One region of the Pseudomonas morbosilactucae genome, then DNA from elsewhere that is predicted to be linked to it. Evidence: predicted binding sites of a transcription regulator. Region 1 holds the regulator's gene; each other region holds the start of a gene.
What was found. The regulator FliA, encoded in region 1, starts transcription of late flagellar genes. The targets are predictions, from matches to a motif close to CTAAAGTTTNNNNNNNNNNNGCCGNTAA.
Positions count from the first base shown of each region.

Region 2: a site for FliA is predicted at 2,274-2,301, ahead of flgM (flagellar biosynthesis anti-sigma factor FlgM). Genes of this name have one in related genera too.
Region 3: a site for FliA is predicted at 2,238-2,265, ahead of M1B35_RS31975 (methyl-accepting chemotaxis protein). Genes of this name have one in related genera too.
Region 4: a site for FliA is predicted at 1,509-1,536, ahead of M1B35_RS32535 (methyl-accepting chemotaxis protein). Genes of this name have one in related genera too.

Region 1 covers NZ_JALQCX010000051.1:92,038-95,822, reverse strand. The annotation lists gene flhF (flagellar biosynthesis GTPase FlhF) at 1-393, shown strand, start outside; gene fleN (flagellar synthesis regulator FleN) at 512-1,342, shown strand; gene fliA (RNA polymerase sigma factor FliA) at 1,339-2,079, shown strand; gene M1B35_RS24690 (chemotaxis response regulator CheY) at 2,246-2,617, shown strand; gene M1B35_RS24685 (protein phosphatase CheZ) at 2,640-3,428, shown strand; gene M1B35_RS24680 (chemotaxis protein CheA) at 3,441-3,785, shown strand, end outside.
Region 2 covers NZ_JALQCX010000011.1:356,632-360,416, reverse strand. The annotation lists gene M1B35_RS08255 (MFS transporter) at 1-484, shown strand, start outside; gene M1B35_RS08250 (flagellar brake protein) at 550-1,296, opposite strand; gene M1B35_RS08245 (flagella synthesis protein FlgN) at 1,393-1,860, opposite strand; gene flgM (flagellar biosynthesis anti-sigma factor FlgM) at 1,909-2,235, opposite strand; gene flgA (flagellar basal body P-ring formation chaperone FlgA) at 2,387-3,148, opposite strand; gene M1B35_RS08230 (chemotaxis protein CheV) at 3,224-3,785, shown strand, end outside.
Region 3 covers NZ_JALQCX010000050.1:93,627-97,411, reverse strand. The annotation lists gene M1B35_RS24210 (phosphodiesterase) at 1-600, opposite strand, end outside; gene M1B35_RS31975 (methyl-accepting chemotaxis protein) at 621-2,117, opposite strand; gene M1B35_RS24200 (DMT family transporter) at 2,347-3,327, opposite strand; gene M1B35_RS24195 (LysR substrate-binding domain-containing protein) at 3,420-3,785, shown strand, end outside.
Region 4 covers NZ_JALQCX010000057.1:4,675-8,459, forward strand. The annotation lists gene M1B35_RS26350 (DUF7693 family protein) at 1-240, opposite strand, end outside; gene yghX (YghX family hydrolase) at 383-1,270, opposite strand; gene M1B35_RS32535 (methyl-accepting chemotaxis protein) at 1,630-3,615, shown strand; gene M1B35_RS26365 (substrate-binding domain-containing protein) at 3,633-3,785, shown strand, end outside.

The DNA of each region.
Region 1 (3,785 bases):
GCCAGCGATCCAGCACTGCGCATGCAGTTGGACACCCTGGCTGGTCGCGGTATCAAGGCAAAAAATTATCTGGTATTGGCAACCACCAGCCAGAAACAGGTTCTAACGGCCGCTTACCACAGCTACAAGCGCTGCGGCCTGGCAGGTTGCATCCTGACCAAGCTGGACGAAACCGCCAGCCTGGGCGAAGTGCTGAGCCTGGCCATCAGTCACGAGTTGCCGGTGGCTTATCTCACCGACGGTCCGCGAATTCCGGACGATTTGCACCTGCCTCGCCGGCATCAGTTGGTCAGCCGTGCGGTCAGCGTGCAAATGCAGGAAGAACCCAGTGAAGAGGCCATGGCCGATATGTTCGCCGACCTCTACCACAGTCCGACCAAGCGAGTGGGCTGAGGGAATCATGAATAGATTGCAGTGTATCTACATCGATGGTCTGCCATGCATTGTTCCAATGGTGAACGCGCAGCCAGTTATGTGGCCCCGTCTAAGTAAGACAAGGTAAAGAAAGAACATGGGCAGCATGCATCCCGTACAGGTGATCGCGGTGACCGGCGGCAAAGGTGGCGTCGGCAAGACTAACGTGTCAGTGAACTTGTCCCTGGCTCTAGCAGAGCTCGGCCGACGCGTCCTGCTGCTGGATGCCGACCTGGGCCTGGCCAACGTCGATGTCCTGCTGGGCTTGACCCCCAAACACACCCTGGCCGATGTGATCGAAGGGCGCTGCGAGCTGCGCGACGTATTGCTGCAGGGGCCTGGTGGCATTCGTATCGTTCCGGCGGCGTCCGGCACCCAAAGCATGGTGCACCTGAGCCCGGCCCAGCATGCCGGCCTGATCCAGGCATTCAGCGACATCGGCGACAACCTCGATGTGCTGGTGATCGACACCGCTGCCGGTATTGGTGACTCGGTAGTCAGTTTTGTTCGCGCCGCCCAGGAAGTGTTGTTGGTGGTCTGCGACGAACCCACCTCGATCACTGACGCCTACGCCCTGATCAAACTGCTTAACCGCGACTACGGCATGAACCGCTTCCGGGTCCTGGCCAACATGGCCCAGAGCCCTCAGGAAGGTCGCAACCTGTTCGCCAAATTGACCAAGGTCACGGATCGCTTCCTGGACGTGGCTTTACAATACGTCGGCGCAGTTCCCTACGACGAAAGCGTGCGCAAGGCCGTGCAAAAGCAGCGTGCGGTCTATGAAGCCTTTCCTCGTTCCAAGTGTGCTCTGGCGTTCAAGGCCATCGCCCAAAAAGTCGATACCTGGCCCCTGCCTGCCAATCCGCGGGGGCATCTGGAATTTTTTGTCGAGCGGCTTGTGCATCAAACAGCGGGACCGGTTCTATGACTGCCAGCGGCTATAACCTTTACAAAAAATCGGCGCGTGACAGCCAGTACGAATTGATCGAGCGCTATGCGCCCCTGGTCAAGCGTATCGCCTACCACTTGCTGGCGCGCTTGCCGGCCAGCGTGCAGGTGGAAGACCTGATCCAGGCGGGCATGATCGGCTTGCTCGAAGTGTCGACCAAGTACGACGCCAGCAAGGGCGCGAGTTTCGAGACCTACGCGGGCATCCGTATCCGTGGCGCGATGCTCGATGAGGTGCGTAAAGGCGATTGGGCACCCCGCTCGGTGCACCGCAATACCCGCATGGTCAGTGACGCGATTCGAGCAATTGAAGCTAAAACCGGTCGCGACGCTAAAGATCATGAAGTTGCGGCCGAACTTGAATTGAGTCTCGACGATTATTACGGGATTTTGAACGACACCTTGGGCAGCCGCCTGTTCAGTTTCGACGACCTGTTGCAGGACGGCGAACATGAAGGGCTGCACGAGGATGGCGCCAGTGCTCATCTCGAGCCGTCGCGCGATCTGGAAGATGAACGTTTCCAGGCAGCGCTGGCGGATGCGATTGCCAATTTGCCGGAGCGCGAGCGACTGGTGTTGGCGCTGTACTACGACGAAGAGCTGAACCTCAAGGAAATCGGTGAGGTCCTGGGGGTCAGCGAATCGCGGGTCAGCCAGTTACACAGCCAGTGCGCGGCCCGCTTGCGGGGGCGTTTGGGGGAGTGGCGAGCGCGCTGACAGGCAGTGTGGGGACACTGCGAACAAGAGCGGTTGGGCGTCATGCCAGGCCGTTCTTGTGTTGGGTGCTTCATGCAGTCGTTGAGTGTTACGCCGTATTGATTGAATGGCGCGTTCAGGTGCTGGGCGCGTTTAAGACTGCTTGGAGGTCGAATTGGACAAGAACATGAAAATCCTCATCGTTGATGACTTCTCAACGATGCGGCGGATCATTAAGAACCTGTTGCGTGATCTGGGTTTCACCAACACGGTCGAGGCTGACGATGGCACTACCGCTATCCCGGTCCTCAACAGCGGCAGCATCGACTTTCTGGTAACGGACTGGAACATGCCCGGCATGACCGGCATCGACCTGCTGCGCCACGTGCGCGCCGATGAAAAACTCAAGCACCTGCCGGTGCTGATGGTGACCGCTGAAGCCAAGCGCGAACAGATCATTGAAGCTGCCCAGGCCGGTGTAAACGGCTATGTGGTCAAACCATTCACGGCCCAGGCGTTGAAAGAGAAGATCGAAAAAATCTTCGAACGCATCGGTTGATGAATTCCGCCACGGGGGAGCTATGGAGCATAACGAATCTTCATTGGGCGATTTTGAATCGACCCTGAAAAAACATGCCCGCGAACTGGTCGAGAGCCTTGAAAAAGGCAAGTTCGGCGACGCTGTGCAACTGATCCATGAGCTCAACCAGACCCGTGACCGCGGCCTGTACCAGGAAGTCGGCAAGCTCACCCGCGAGCTGCATAGCGCGATCGTCAATTTTCAGATTGACCCGCACATGCCGCAAGCCGAGGAAGTCTCACAGATCACGGATGCCACCGAGCGCCTTTCCTATGTGGTCAGGCTGACTGAGGCTGCGGCCAACCGCACCATGGACCTGGTCGAAAGCAGCACCCCGTTGGTCAACAGCCTGAGCACTGATGCCCAGGCCTTGAGCACCGACTGGGGACGCTTTATGCGGCGCGAGGTCGGTGCTGAAGAGTTTCGCGAACTGGCCCGCCGGGTCGACGGTTTCCTGTCGCGCAGCGCAGAGGAAACCCGCACCGTCTCTGGCCACCTCAACGACATTCTGCTGGCGCAGGATTACCAGGACCTCACGGGCCAGGTGATCAAGCGCGTGACCCAATTGGTCACGGAAGTCGAAAGCAATTTGCTCAAACTGGTGCTCATGGCCAGTCAGGTCGACCGTTTTGCCGGTATCGAACACGACCGCGAATCGATGCTTGCGGAAAAAGATCCGCAAAAACATCTCGCCAAGGGTGAAGGTCCGCAGATTCATGCCGATAAACGGGAAGACGTTGTGTCCGGTCAGGACGATGTAGACGATTTGCTTTCCAGCCTTGGATTCTAGGAGCACCCATTAATGAGCTTCGGCGCCGATGAAGAGATCCTTCAGGATTTCCTGGTTGAGGCCGGCGAGATTCTAGAGCAACTGTCCGAACAACTGGTCGAGCTGGAAAGCCGCCCGGATGATGCGGACTTGCTCAATGCAATTTTTCGCGGTTTTCACACTGTAAAAGGGGGCGCCGGCTTCCTCCAGCTCAATGAGCTGGTGGAGTGCTGCCACATCGCCGAGAACGTCTTCGACATCCTGCGTAAGGGTGAGCGTCGTGTCGACTCGGAATTGATGGATGTGGTGCTCGAAGCGCTGGACGCGGTCAATGGCATGTTCAGCCAGGTCCGCGAACGCACCGAGATCACCGCCGCG
Region 2 (3,785 bases), on a different contig from region 1:
CCCGCTGGCGGTGGCGTTTTCCAATGACCATGTCGAGAGTGATCGGCGGGTCTCGCTGACGGCGATGCTGCTGGTGACTTATGGCGTGGGGGCCAGTATCGGGCCGTTGGCGGCCGGGGTGTTGATGAAGCTGTTTGGCAGCCAGATGCTGTACGCGTTCTTCAGCTTCTTTGCCTTGGTCCTGGTCTGGCGTATCCGGCCGAAGGCCGTGACCAACCTGCACCAGGTCGATGATGCGCCGTTGCACCACGTGGCGATGCCGGACAGCATGTCCAGCTCGCCGCTGGTGGCGGCCCTTGACCCGCGTGTCGATGAACAGGTGGTCCAGGAGCAGATGCAGACCAGTGTTGCGCCACAGGCCGAGTCTGAGTCCGAGGTGGATCCGGCAGTGGCGGCGCAGGCAGGCAGTGAAGTACCTGAGGGCGAGGCCGACGTCAGTCCGGAGGACACGGGTCCCGAGCACCTGAGCGGCGCCAGGCCTTAAACGCCGGCATAAAAAAACGGGCAGTCACCGCAAGGGACTGCCCGTTTTTTTGAGCTGCAAGGCGATCAGAAATCGTCTTTGTCGAAGCGCCGGGCTTCCCGTTGCAGTTGGTAGACGAAGCGCTCTACCTGACGTTGCACCAGGCCGCTCATGTTGTGAAAGCGTACGCCGGCGAAGGTGGTGTCGATTTTTTCTTCATGGTGCAGGTACCGCAGTTCTACCGGCGCGGTCATGCTGCCGAAGGGCAGGGCCGCGATAAAGCGTTCGTAGACTTGGCCCAGTTGCAGGCGGTCGGAAATGTCACCGTCGAAGCGCAGCTTGCAGCCGGTTGCGGAAATATCCAGCAGTTTGCCGTTGACCGGGTTTTTCAGTTTGTCGCCGCTGAGTTCGATATCCACCAGTTGGGCCAGCTTCAACGCGGCCCGGAAGGCATTGCGTCGCTGGTGGTAGACCACTTCATCGGGCAGGGTGCCGCGGTAGCAGCGGCCGCCATTGGACTCGTCGAGGGTCAAGGTACCGTTGCTGTCCCAGGCGATTCTTACGCCGTCATGGAAGCCTTCGACCTTGAACGGCTCGCCCGCCAGCATGAAGCGTTCGCCGTCCCGAGGAATCATCTCGTCGAGGGCAATCATGTTGGTGTCGCGATCCACATCCACCAGATAGCTTTGAAAGCGCTGGCTGCGTTCATGGAAAGTGATGATCAGAGGGTCGTGACTCTCCTGCAGCAGCCGCAGATTTGAGGCTATTTCCAAAGGGGTGGTGAGCACCTTCGGTGGCTGCGGAGCATCTTCCGCGTTTAAGGCGTTGAACACGGTTCATCAATCTCCAGACAAAATACGGCTACACGCAGAATGATATCATTCTGCCAGCATGTTTCGCGGCATGGTAGGGCGCGCTCATTTGGGGGGTCAAGCCTGACTGAGTGGGCGAGGCTTCGCAAGCTTGGCGGTTGACCCGCGAGCGTCATACAGGGCAGGAGGTTCGCCGCCGGTGAGAATCTTCAACTGATTGGCGGTCGTGGCTTGTTGAACCTGGATCGAGCGTCCATTGAGTTCGTTGGCCGCTTGGCAGTCGGCCAGCAATTGGGTCAGCACATCGCTCTGTTCGAGCAATTGGCTGCCGATCGAGGAGTGGCTGGCCAACTCTTCCAGACCGGCGCGAGTGGCCGGCAGGTTCAGGCTGGCAAGGAGCTCAGTGCGCTTGCGGCCATGCTGTTCCAGCAGAATGATCAGTGCCTGTTTTTGCGCCAGGATGTCCTCGAGCAGCAGCATGTCGCGGCCGTGCAAGGCGAGGGACTCGGTCCTCAGCAACTCAAGCAGTTGTTGGGCGGGAGCAAAGTCGTCAGTGATCAGTTGCAGTAAATTAGTGTCGTGCATGGCTGGCCTTGGGTTTTAAGCGTCCAAAAGCCTGGCGCAGGCCTTTGGCTAGCGCTGGGCTTCGAAGTTAAGCAGTTTGCTGGCTACACGGTTGCTATCGACCTTGTAGCTGCCATCGGCAATCGCTTGCTTCAACTCGGCCACACGGGCTTTGTCTACGGCAGGCTGATCGCGCAGCTTGTCAGTGATCTTCTGCAACTGTTGAGCCTCATTGCTGAGGTGTACCGATTCCCCGCTTTTGCTGGCACTGGCCGGTTCGGCGGAGGTAGTCAGCGACGTGGATTTACCGGTTTCGTCGGTTTCCTTGCTGGCGCTGGTACGCGTACTGCCGGTGAGTGAGGGGGAACTGTTCAGACGGCTGAAATCAATGACCATGATGGAAAAAACCTCTGGGTATTTGGACGCTTGCCATGTTTTCGGCAATACCCTGGAAAACTTTAGGCGCAATTGTCGATATGCCAACGGCCGCGGCTGCGGCCATGCGTGGGCCACAGTTTAGGGAAGGGCCGGGCTGAGCGCCAGTGATCTACATGGCAACTTCCACCTGCCCGGGGGCTGTGACCCGGGCCTTGATGATCCGCTGAGAGTTGAGGTTCTTGACCCGTATCTGCTCGCTCATGCCGCCATTGGACAGGGCTTCTCCCGGCATTCGTACATTCAATGTGCCGCTGCGCGCCGAAATCACCACCTGATCGCCCTTGCGCACCACCTCGGCCTGTTCCAGATGAACCAGGGTGATGAGTTGGTCGGCGACCATTGGTCGGACAAGTTTTTGCCCGATGGCCTGGTCCACCGAGGTCAAGTAGCCCTGGCTGATCAGGCTGATGTCCCGTTCGCGCAGGGCGACGTCATCGGGCTCGACGATGCCGGCACGTTTAAGGGGGCGGGTGGTGGTGACCACTTCGCGAAACAATTTGACCTGGGCCGGCACGAACACCGTCCATGGCGAAGCGCCTTCGCAGCGCACTTTGACCGTCACCCGGCCCAACGGCTGCGCCGGGCTTTCCAGGGTCGCTGTCAATTCCTTGTCACACGCCGGCATGTGCATGCGCGGGTCTAGCTGGTTGACTTGGATTTCGTAGCGTCCTGGCGTTTGACTGGTTGCCAGGTAGTCTTCTACGGTGAATTCAAGAAACCCTTGAGTGACGCCGATAAGGACATCAGGCAAGGTGAGCGAGTCAGCAACGGCAGGGCTGCCAAGGTTGAAACAGGCCAATGCCGACAGCCCGCAAAGCAATTTGCGGTAGTTTGATGTCAGGCGTCGGAAAAATGTCGTTTTTGCGTTCATAACCGTTAAAAAGCAAGCCCCGTGCCGTTTAGCAATGAGCGTGCGTCGGATCTTAAAGTCTTGGGGAGTCTGGGCATGGCTGGTGTAATGGATTCGGTAAACCAGCGCACGCAATTGGTAGGGCAGAATCGCCTGGAGCTGCTGCTGTTCCGTCTGGATGGCCAGCAGCTCTACGGGATCAACGTATTCAAGGTTCGCGAGGTGTTGCAATGCCCGAAGCTGACCTTGATGCCCAAATCCAGTCCTGTGGTGTGCGGTGTCGCGAATATTCGAGGAGCAACCATTCCGATCCTGGACCTGGCGATGGCCACGGGTTCCGGTGGGTTGAAGGACCTGAGCAATCCGTTCGTGATCATCACTGAGTACAACACCAAGACCCAGGGGTTTCTGGTGCGCTCGGTGGAACGCATTGTCAACATGAACTGGGAGGAGATCCATCCGCCGCCCAAGGGCACCGGACGCGATCACTACCTGACGGCGGTGACCCGGGTTGACAATCAGTTGGTGGAAATCATCGACGTCGAGAAGGTGCTGGCGGAAGTGGCGCCGACCTCGGAATCGATTTCCCTTGGCGTGGTCGATGTCGAGACCCAGAACAAGGCCGTGTCCTTGCGAGTGCTCACGGTCGACGACTCGT
Region 3 (3,785 bases), on a different contig from region 1:
CTGCATGGAGCGGTGAATGTGCCCGCAGACGATGCGCTCGACCGCTGGGTAGCGCGCGACGACCTGGGCCAGACGATGCCCGTTGAGGCAGGCGTAGGTGTCGATGTAAGGAATACCGCTGAGGAAGGGCGGCTGGTGCAGCATGATCAGGGTCGGTCGATCCGGCTCTTGGGCCAGGGCCTGTTCGAGCCACGCCTGCGCCGCCTCGTCGACGTCGCCGTGATGCTCCCCGGGCACGGTGATGTCCAGGCCAATGAGGCGAACCGGCCCCAGATCCGCCGCCACGAAGTGCACGGGGCCTTGGCTGGCGCCTGACACGGCCTGAGGGAACGCCGCCCTGAATCGCTCGCGGTCATCGTGATTGCCCGGAATCATCAACAGCGGCTGTTGAATACCGGCGAGCAACTGTTTTGCCATTTCGTATTCGGCCGGCAAGCCTTCATCCACCAAGTCGCCGGTGATGATGACCACGTCCGGGCGCGGACGCAGCCCATTCAAATGTTCGATGGCTTGCTGGCAGTGGCGGTTCGAATCCACCAGCCCCTGGTACAGCACGCCTGGGGGCCTAATGTGCAGGTCGGATAGATGGGCAATCAGCATGTCGCATCCTTTGTCGGTCGTTACTGGTGGAACTTGCGACCCAGGGTGTCCAGGCGAACCGCGATAGGGGGTAGGCGCTGGCTGCTCAGGGCGAGGGTTTCGACATCGTCGGCGGTGTTTTGCGCAATGCTTTGCACCGATTGCAGACGACCGACAATCTCGACGCTCGCCGTGGATTGTTCGCGGGTGGTGGTGACGATACGCCCATTGAGTTGATCGATCTGCGAGATATCACTGCCCACGGCCTGCAACATCGCCACTGCCAGTTGGCTGTCCTCGACGCAACGCTCTACGCCTTCGTGGCTGTCGTGCATGGCCTCGACGGCTTTGCGGCTGCCTTGTTGCAGGGCTTCGATGATGGTTCTGATTTCATGGGTGGAAACGGCGGTGCGCTGCGCCAGGCTTCGCACCTCATCGGCCACCACCGCAAAGCCTCGGCCTTGCTCGCCGGCGCGGGCGGCCTCGATGGCGGCGTTGAGGGCCAGCAGGTTGGTTTGTTCGGCAATGCTGCTGATGACCTCCAGCACACTGCCGATTTGCTCGGCCTGTACCGCCAGGACCTGCACCGTTTCATGGGTACCTTTCAGGCGCGAGGCCAGTTGGGTGATTTCATGCTGGGCCCGGCTCACGCTTTCCTGCCCGCGGGTGATTTGCAGGCTGGCTTGGCCGGTGTGTTCAACGGCGTGCTCGACGTGAACCACAATGTGCCCCATGGCGTCCCCCATGCGCTGCATCGAGCCGGTCATCTGGGCGATTTCCGCCAGTTGGTGCTTGGCGCCTTTCTCCAGGGTATCGCTGGCCTTGGCCAACTCCTGACCCAGCTCACCCAGGCCCTGGGAGTCGTGGACCACCCCGTCGACCAAGGCCGTGACCTGCATCAGGAATCGGTCGAAGCGATCAGCCAGCGAAACGTGCACCCGCTCGTTGTCGCCCTTGCCCGGGTCGGCGGTGAGCTGGGTGGTGACGGTGAGCATTTTCTCCAGCATGTCCTGGCTCTCGACCGCTTCCGCCTGGCTGTGCACCGCCAGATAGAGCAGGGCGACGGTCTCCATGACCACGTAGAACGCGTGGACGAAAATCATCGTCCAGCCGCCGTGATGCTCCATGACGAACACTGGAAAACCTTGATGTTGCAGGACGTGGAACACCACGTGATGCACCGCGATGGTCAACGCCGCCACCAGGATCGGCAGCCAGTCGCGATAAAAGGTCAGCACCGCCAGTAAGGCGAAAATGCCGAAGTGGGATTCGATGACCCCCTGGGCCTGGTTGATGTGCAAGGCCGCCATGACCATCAAGCCAACGCCCAGGCCGCAACGCATCCAGCGTGTGCCGCCGATGGCGCGATACAGCACGGTCAGCAGCACACAGGTGCCACCCCCCACCACCAGCGCCTGGATCAAGGTGTCGTGCCAGAACGCCAAACCCAGTGAAAACACAAACATCAGCCAGACCAGCGCCAGCATGATGCGGTCGGCTTTGCGGTAATGCTCAAGAAAACGCGGGTGGTCAGGCATTCACTCTTACTCCATGTCTTTGAGCCAGGAACAAAGCGGCCATGCGTCGTGACGGGACGTTACGCAGGCGGGGAGTGCAGCAGCGGTTCAGGAGGTTGTGGAGCCAATGATTCAAAGCAGATATCGGCACCCTGGGTAGGGACTTTAGAGCATGCGAAGGCAGTTGATCGGCGCAATGTCTGGGCTTTTTGGCTGCCTATGGCGTTCGCAGAGCCTGTTCCACCCACCGTCAGGTTGCTGAACGCAGCGTTTGCCTTGTGGGTGGGTGGTTGATCGATGTCATCAGGATACGAACGGCCATGACCACACCGACGAGCACCGCCGCCAGGCCTGATGCTTCCAACAGTGTTGGCAGGCGGCCATGAAACACCAAGCCGAGCAGGGTGGCGAACAGCGATTCAAGGGCGATCAGTTGCCCGGAAAGCACCATGGGCAGGCGGCGGGACGCGGCGTTCCACGCCCAGGCCCCGACCAAGGAGGACATCAGCGCAATCAGTAAACCCCAGCCGTACAGCTGTCCTGCCTGGGATAGGCCGAAACCCAGGCTCGGCAGGTTGAGCAGGCCGAGGGCCTGTACCAGCGGTAACAGACACAGGGTGCCGATGCCGGCGCCCATCATCATTAGGCCGGTCCAGAGGGCTGATGCATGGGCCGGGAGCCTGCCCAGGGCGCTCTGATTCAGCACGCTGAAGACCAGCCACAGGGCAACGGCGCCGATGGAAAAACCCAACCCCATCAGCCACGAATGTCCGTCTGCGGCAGGTTGATGGGCGCTGCTGATGTTTGACAGCAGCAGCCCAGCCGTCAAAAACGCCAGCGGCATCGCCAGCCGGCGCCAGGGAAGGGTTTTATTCCGGGCGTTGCCAAGCAGGGCCAGCAACACCGGCACCAGGCCGATAAACGCAGGCGTCAGCACCGGCCCGCCGAAAATCACACCGGCAGCAATACAGCTGCTGTAGGCGAGGTAACCGATGACGCCCAGGCCTGCGGCGAGACATTGTTGATGGCGACGCAAGAGCCTTAGCTGGGCGCGACAGAACAGCACGACCGCCGCACCCAGCCCACCGGCGATCAGAAAGCGGATGGCCATCAAATCGTAGAGGCTGTAAGCGCCGGTGACATAGGGCGCCACGAAGTTCAGGGCCCAGCTTAGGGTCGCGACCACGGCCAGGGCCACGCCAATCAGGATGTTTGAGGGAGCAGTGGGCATCAGAAAGGTCCGTGAGGGATTCAGCGCATGTTGCACAGCCATGCAGCTGTGCTACAAACGAGTTCTCGGCCCTGGATGCATAACTTCTGATTATGAATAGCCTTGGAAAATCATTGCCGCCGCTGGCCAGTTTGCTGCCCTTTGAGGCCGCTGCTCGACTGGAAAGCTTTTCAAAAGCCGCCGAAGAGTTGCACATCACCCAAGCGGCGGTCAGCCGCCAGATCCGTGGGCTGGAAGACAACCTGGGGCTGAAGCTGTTCTGCCGTCGCAACCGTGCGGTCTTCCTGACCCAAGAAGGGCGTGAACTCGGGCGCGTGGTCAGCAGCGCGCTGCAAAGCATCAGCAACAGTGCCGTGGCCCTGCGTGAAGCCCCGCGTAAAAACCGCGCGGTGTTGCTCTGCCAGTTGTGCGAAGCCTTCTATTGGCTGATGCCGCGCCTGTCGACGTTCCACCAGCAG
Region 4 (3,785 bases), on a different contig from region 1:
GACCGGATCGGTGCCATAGCGCTGCCAGGTGTCGAGCGCACCCTCGCGACCTTCCGGGCTGCGGCAGCCCTGGCACAGGTGCAGGTGCTGGCCATCAAAGTCCAGCACCAGGCGCCAGCCTTGCACATCGACCCCCACCCAGCCCTGCTCGCCGGCAGGGCCCAGGTGCAGCATCGGGTGAATACCCAGGGCGGCGTCGCGCAACGTCTGGTAGACCTCGCGGGCAGTGAGCGGCGGCAGTGGCGGCACGAAGGGGGCTCCGGTAAGTCGTTGGGCGTGGTTGGATGAAGGGGGCCGAGGATAAAGCCTCGGCCCGGGTCTGTCAGCGGGGTGCCAGGCGCTCTGTAACTGTACGTGCCCGCTGACATCCCCCTCTTTGCGCTTAAACCAGATACCGCTTGAACCAGGCGATGGTCCGGTCCCACGCCAGGTTGGCGGCTTCTTCATCGTAGCGGGGGGTGGAGTCGTTGTGGAAGCCGTGGTTCACCCCGGGGTAGATGTAGGCTTCGTAGGTTTTGCCGGCGGCTTTGAGCGCTTGTTCGTAGGCGGGCCAGCCTTCGTTGATGCGGGTGTCCAGCTCGCCGTAGTGGATCAGCAACGGCGCCTTGATCCGCGCCACGTCGGCGGCTTCAGGCTGGCGGCCGTAGAAGGGCACGGCGGCCGCCAGTTCCGGATAGGCCACGGCGGCGGCATTGGCCACGCCGCCGCCATAACAGAAGCCGGTGATGCCGACTTTGCCGGTGCTGGCGTCGTGGTGCATCAGCCATTCAATGGCGGCGAAGAAGTCGTTCATCAGTTTTTGCGGGTCGACCTTGGCCTGCAGGTCCCGTCCCTTGTCGTCGTTGCCGGGGTAACCGCCCACCGAACTCAGGCCATCCGGGGCCAGGGCGATGAAACCGGCCTTGGCCACACGCCGGGCGACGTCTTCGATGTAAGGGTTCAGCCCGCGATTTTCATGGGCCACCACCACCGCCGGCAGCTTGCCGCTGGCCTTGGCCGGGCGCACCAGGTAGGCCCGCACCTGCCCGTGGCCTTTGGGCGAGGGGTAGGTGACGTATTCGGCGACGATCTCCGGGTCGGTAAAGGACACTTGTTCGGCCAGGGCGTAGTTCGGGGTCAGCGCCGCCAGGGTGGCACTGGCGGTCAGGCCCACCAGGGTGAAGGCCGCCGCGCGGTCGAGAAACTCCCGCCGGTTGATCTTGCCGTGGGCGTAGTAGTCGTAGAGTTCGAGCAGTTCCGGGGCGAAGTCTTGCGCGGTCAGACGGTCCATCGGGGGGCTTCCTTATCAATCACTCGCGGTATCCCCGGGGCGTTGGGCCTCGAAGGCTGACGAGCACGGCTTGAAGTGGGTTGATTAAAGCAGCCTTTGGCGCCCCGGCAAATGGCCGATTTGCCGAGCGGTGCCGCGCCGGGGCGGCTGGCCGAGGAGTTTTTGGTGCTGGTGACAGCACCTCCGTCGGGCCGGGGAAACGGCCGCCGGGGCAGGGCGAGGAATATTCGCCAGGCGCCTCAAGTCACCCGTTGCCACGCCGATAGCGTATCGAGCTGCCAAACAGTTTCCAGGCTTCGCGTTTCCCCCCGCATGGCCAGTGCTCGGGTCCATGCACAAGAACAATAAAGAGGACAGCCATGACCATTCTTCAGCGAGTGATCGGCGGGTTTGCCGTGTTGGTGCTGTTATTGCTGACCATGGTGGGGATCAGCTATCAAAGCACCCATTCGATCAGCGATCGCTTGACCATCATCACCGGCCAATCAGCGCCGTTGAGCCGGGCCGCCAGTGAGTTGTACGTGCATATCCTGCGGGCCAACCAGGCGTTGCTGGCGATCCTGATCAGCCAGGAACCGGCGCAGATCGATGCCGGCAAGGCGCCGTTCAACGAGAGCCTGGCGCGCTTCAACCAATTGCTCGACAGCATCCCGGCCTACATCGGCGAGCGCCCCGAGCTGCAGGCCAACCTGGCCCAGGAACGCCAGCTCAGCGGCGCCTATGCCGAGCAGGCCCAGGCGCTGATGGCGACCCACCGCCAGCACGTGGCGCAAGTGGCGCTTACCCGGGGCTTGCAGGGCTACAGCAACAGCCAGGGCGCACAGCTGACCGGCTACCTGCGCGATTACATCGCCCGAGAGCGCAACGCCGGGGTGGCGGAGAACGCCGCCGCTGCCGAGAAACTGCTGCTGGAAGTCAACAAATCCTATGACGGCCTGGCCGCCCACGCCGCCACGCCGGACATTGCCACCTTGCAGCGCCTGCTCAACCTGCAGGACGAGGTGATCCGTTCCCGCGCCCAGGCCCTGGTGGCTGTGGACCCGCGTGTGGGGCGCATCGCCGGGGTGATGGTCAACCGCCTGTTGAGCGACCTGACCGCCAGCGATGGCCTGTACCAGGCGTATCGCCAAGAGGCGACCCTGGCCCAGCAGGTGCTGCAACAGCGCCAGGGCGTGGAAAGCCGGCTGCAAGCCACCCTCGACAAAATCGGCGAGTTCGGCGGCCAGTCGCTGGACGTGGCCAACGCCGCCAAGAGCGACGCCGACGCCACCATCAGCACCAGCCGCAACCTGTTGCTGATCGCCTGTGTGCTGGCCGTGCTGGCGGCGGTGGTCATCGGCACCTGGGTCGCGTTCAGCCTGCGCCGGCCCCTGGCGGCGTTCCGCGAGGTGCTCAAGACCCTCACCGGTGGCGACATGCGGGTGCGCTTCGATGTCAGCCGCAAGGATGAATTCGGCGAGCTGGGCGGCTACCTCAACGAGTTGACCCAGGCCCTGCAGAAAACCTTCCGTGAACTGATTGGGTCGGCCGACACCCTGGCCCAGACCGCCAGTGACAATGCCCAGATCAGCGAGCGCACGACCCGGGTGGTGGATGAACAGAAAGACCGCCTGCACTCCGCCGCCTCGGCCATGACCGAGATGGAAAGCACCGTGGAAGAGGTGGCCCGCCGGGCCCAGGACACTCGCAACGCGGTGGATGACACCAGTGACCTGACCCACAAGGTGCAACAGCGCGTGGCCGAGACCATCGTCAACATCCGTCAGCAGGCCGAGCAGGTGAACAAGGCCTCGGCGGTGACCGATGAGTTGCAGAAGTACGGGCAGAACATCGACGGCATCGTCGATGCGATTCGCACCATTGCCGAGCAGACCAACCTGCTGGCCCTCAACGCCGCTATCGAAGCGGCCCGTGCCGGTGAACAGGGCCGGGGGTTTGCCGTGGTCGCCGACGAGGTGCGCTCCCTGGCCAGCCGGACCCAGGCGTCCACCAGCGAGATCCAGGAAATGATCGGCCAGATGCAGGGCAAGATTCATTCGGCGGTGCAAGTGATGAACGAAAGCCAGGTGCAATCCAATCACTGTGTGGCCCTGGCCTCCGGTGCCGACGAACTGTTGGTGGCGATGGGCGAGGCGGTGGGCAGCATCCGCGACATGAACATCCAGATCGCTGCCGCCACCGAGCAGCAAAGCGCCACGGTGCAGGAAACCAGCCGCATGGTCACCCACATCAACGACTCCGCGCAGCAAGCGGCCGATGGCGCCGAGCAGTCCGCCAGCAGCAGCCAGGACCTGTCGCAGATGGCCAAGGTGCAGCGCGAGCTGCTCCATCATTTCAGCGTATGACGCCCGGGAGTTCGAAGATGAAGCATTGGATAACGCGGTCCCTGGGCGCCAGCCTGCTGTTCGCCGGCCTGGCCCAGGCCAGCACCCCGCTGCTGGGGGTGGGCATGGCCAAGTACGACGACAACTTCCAGACCCTGCTGCGCAACGGTGTGCAGCAGCACGCCGCGGTG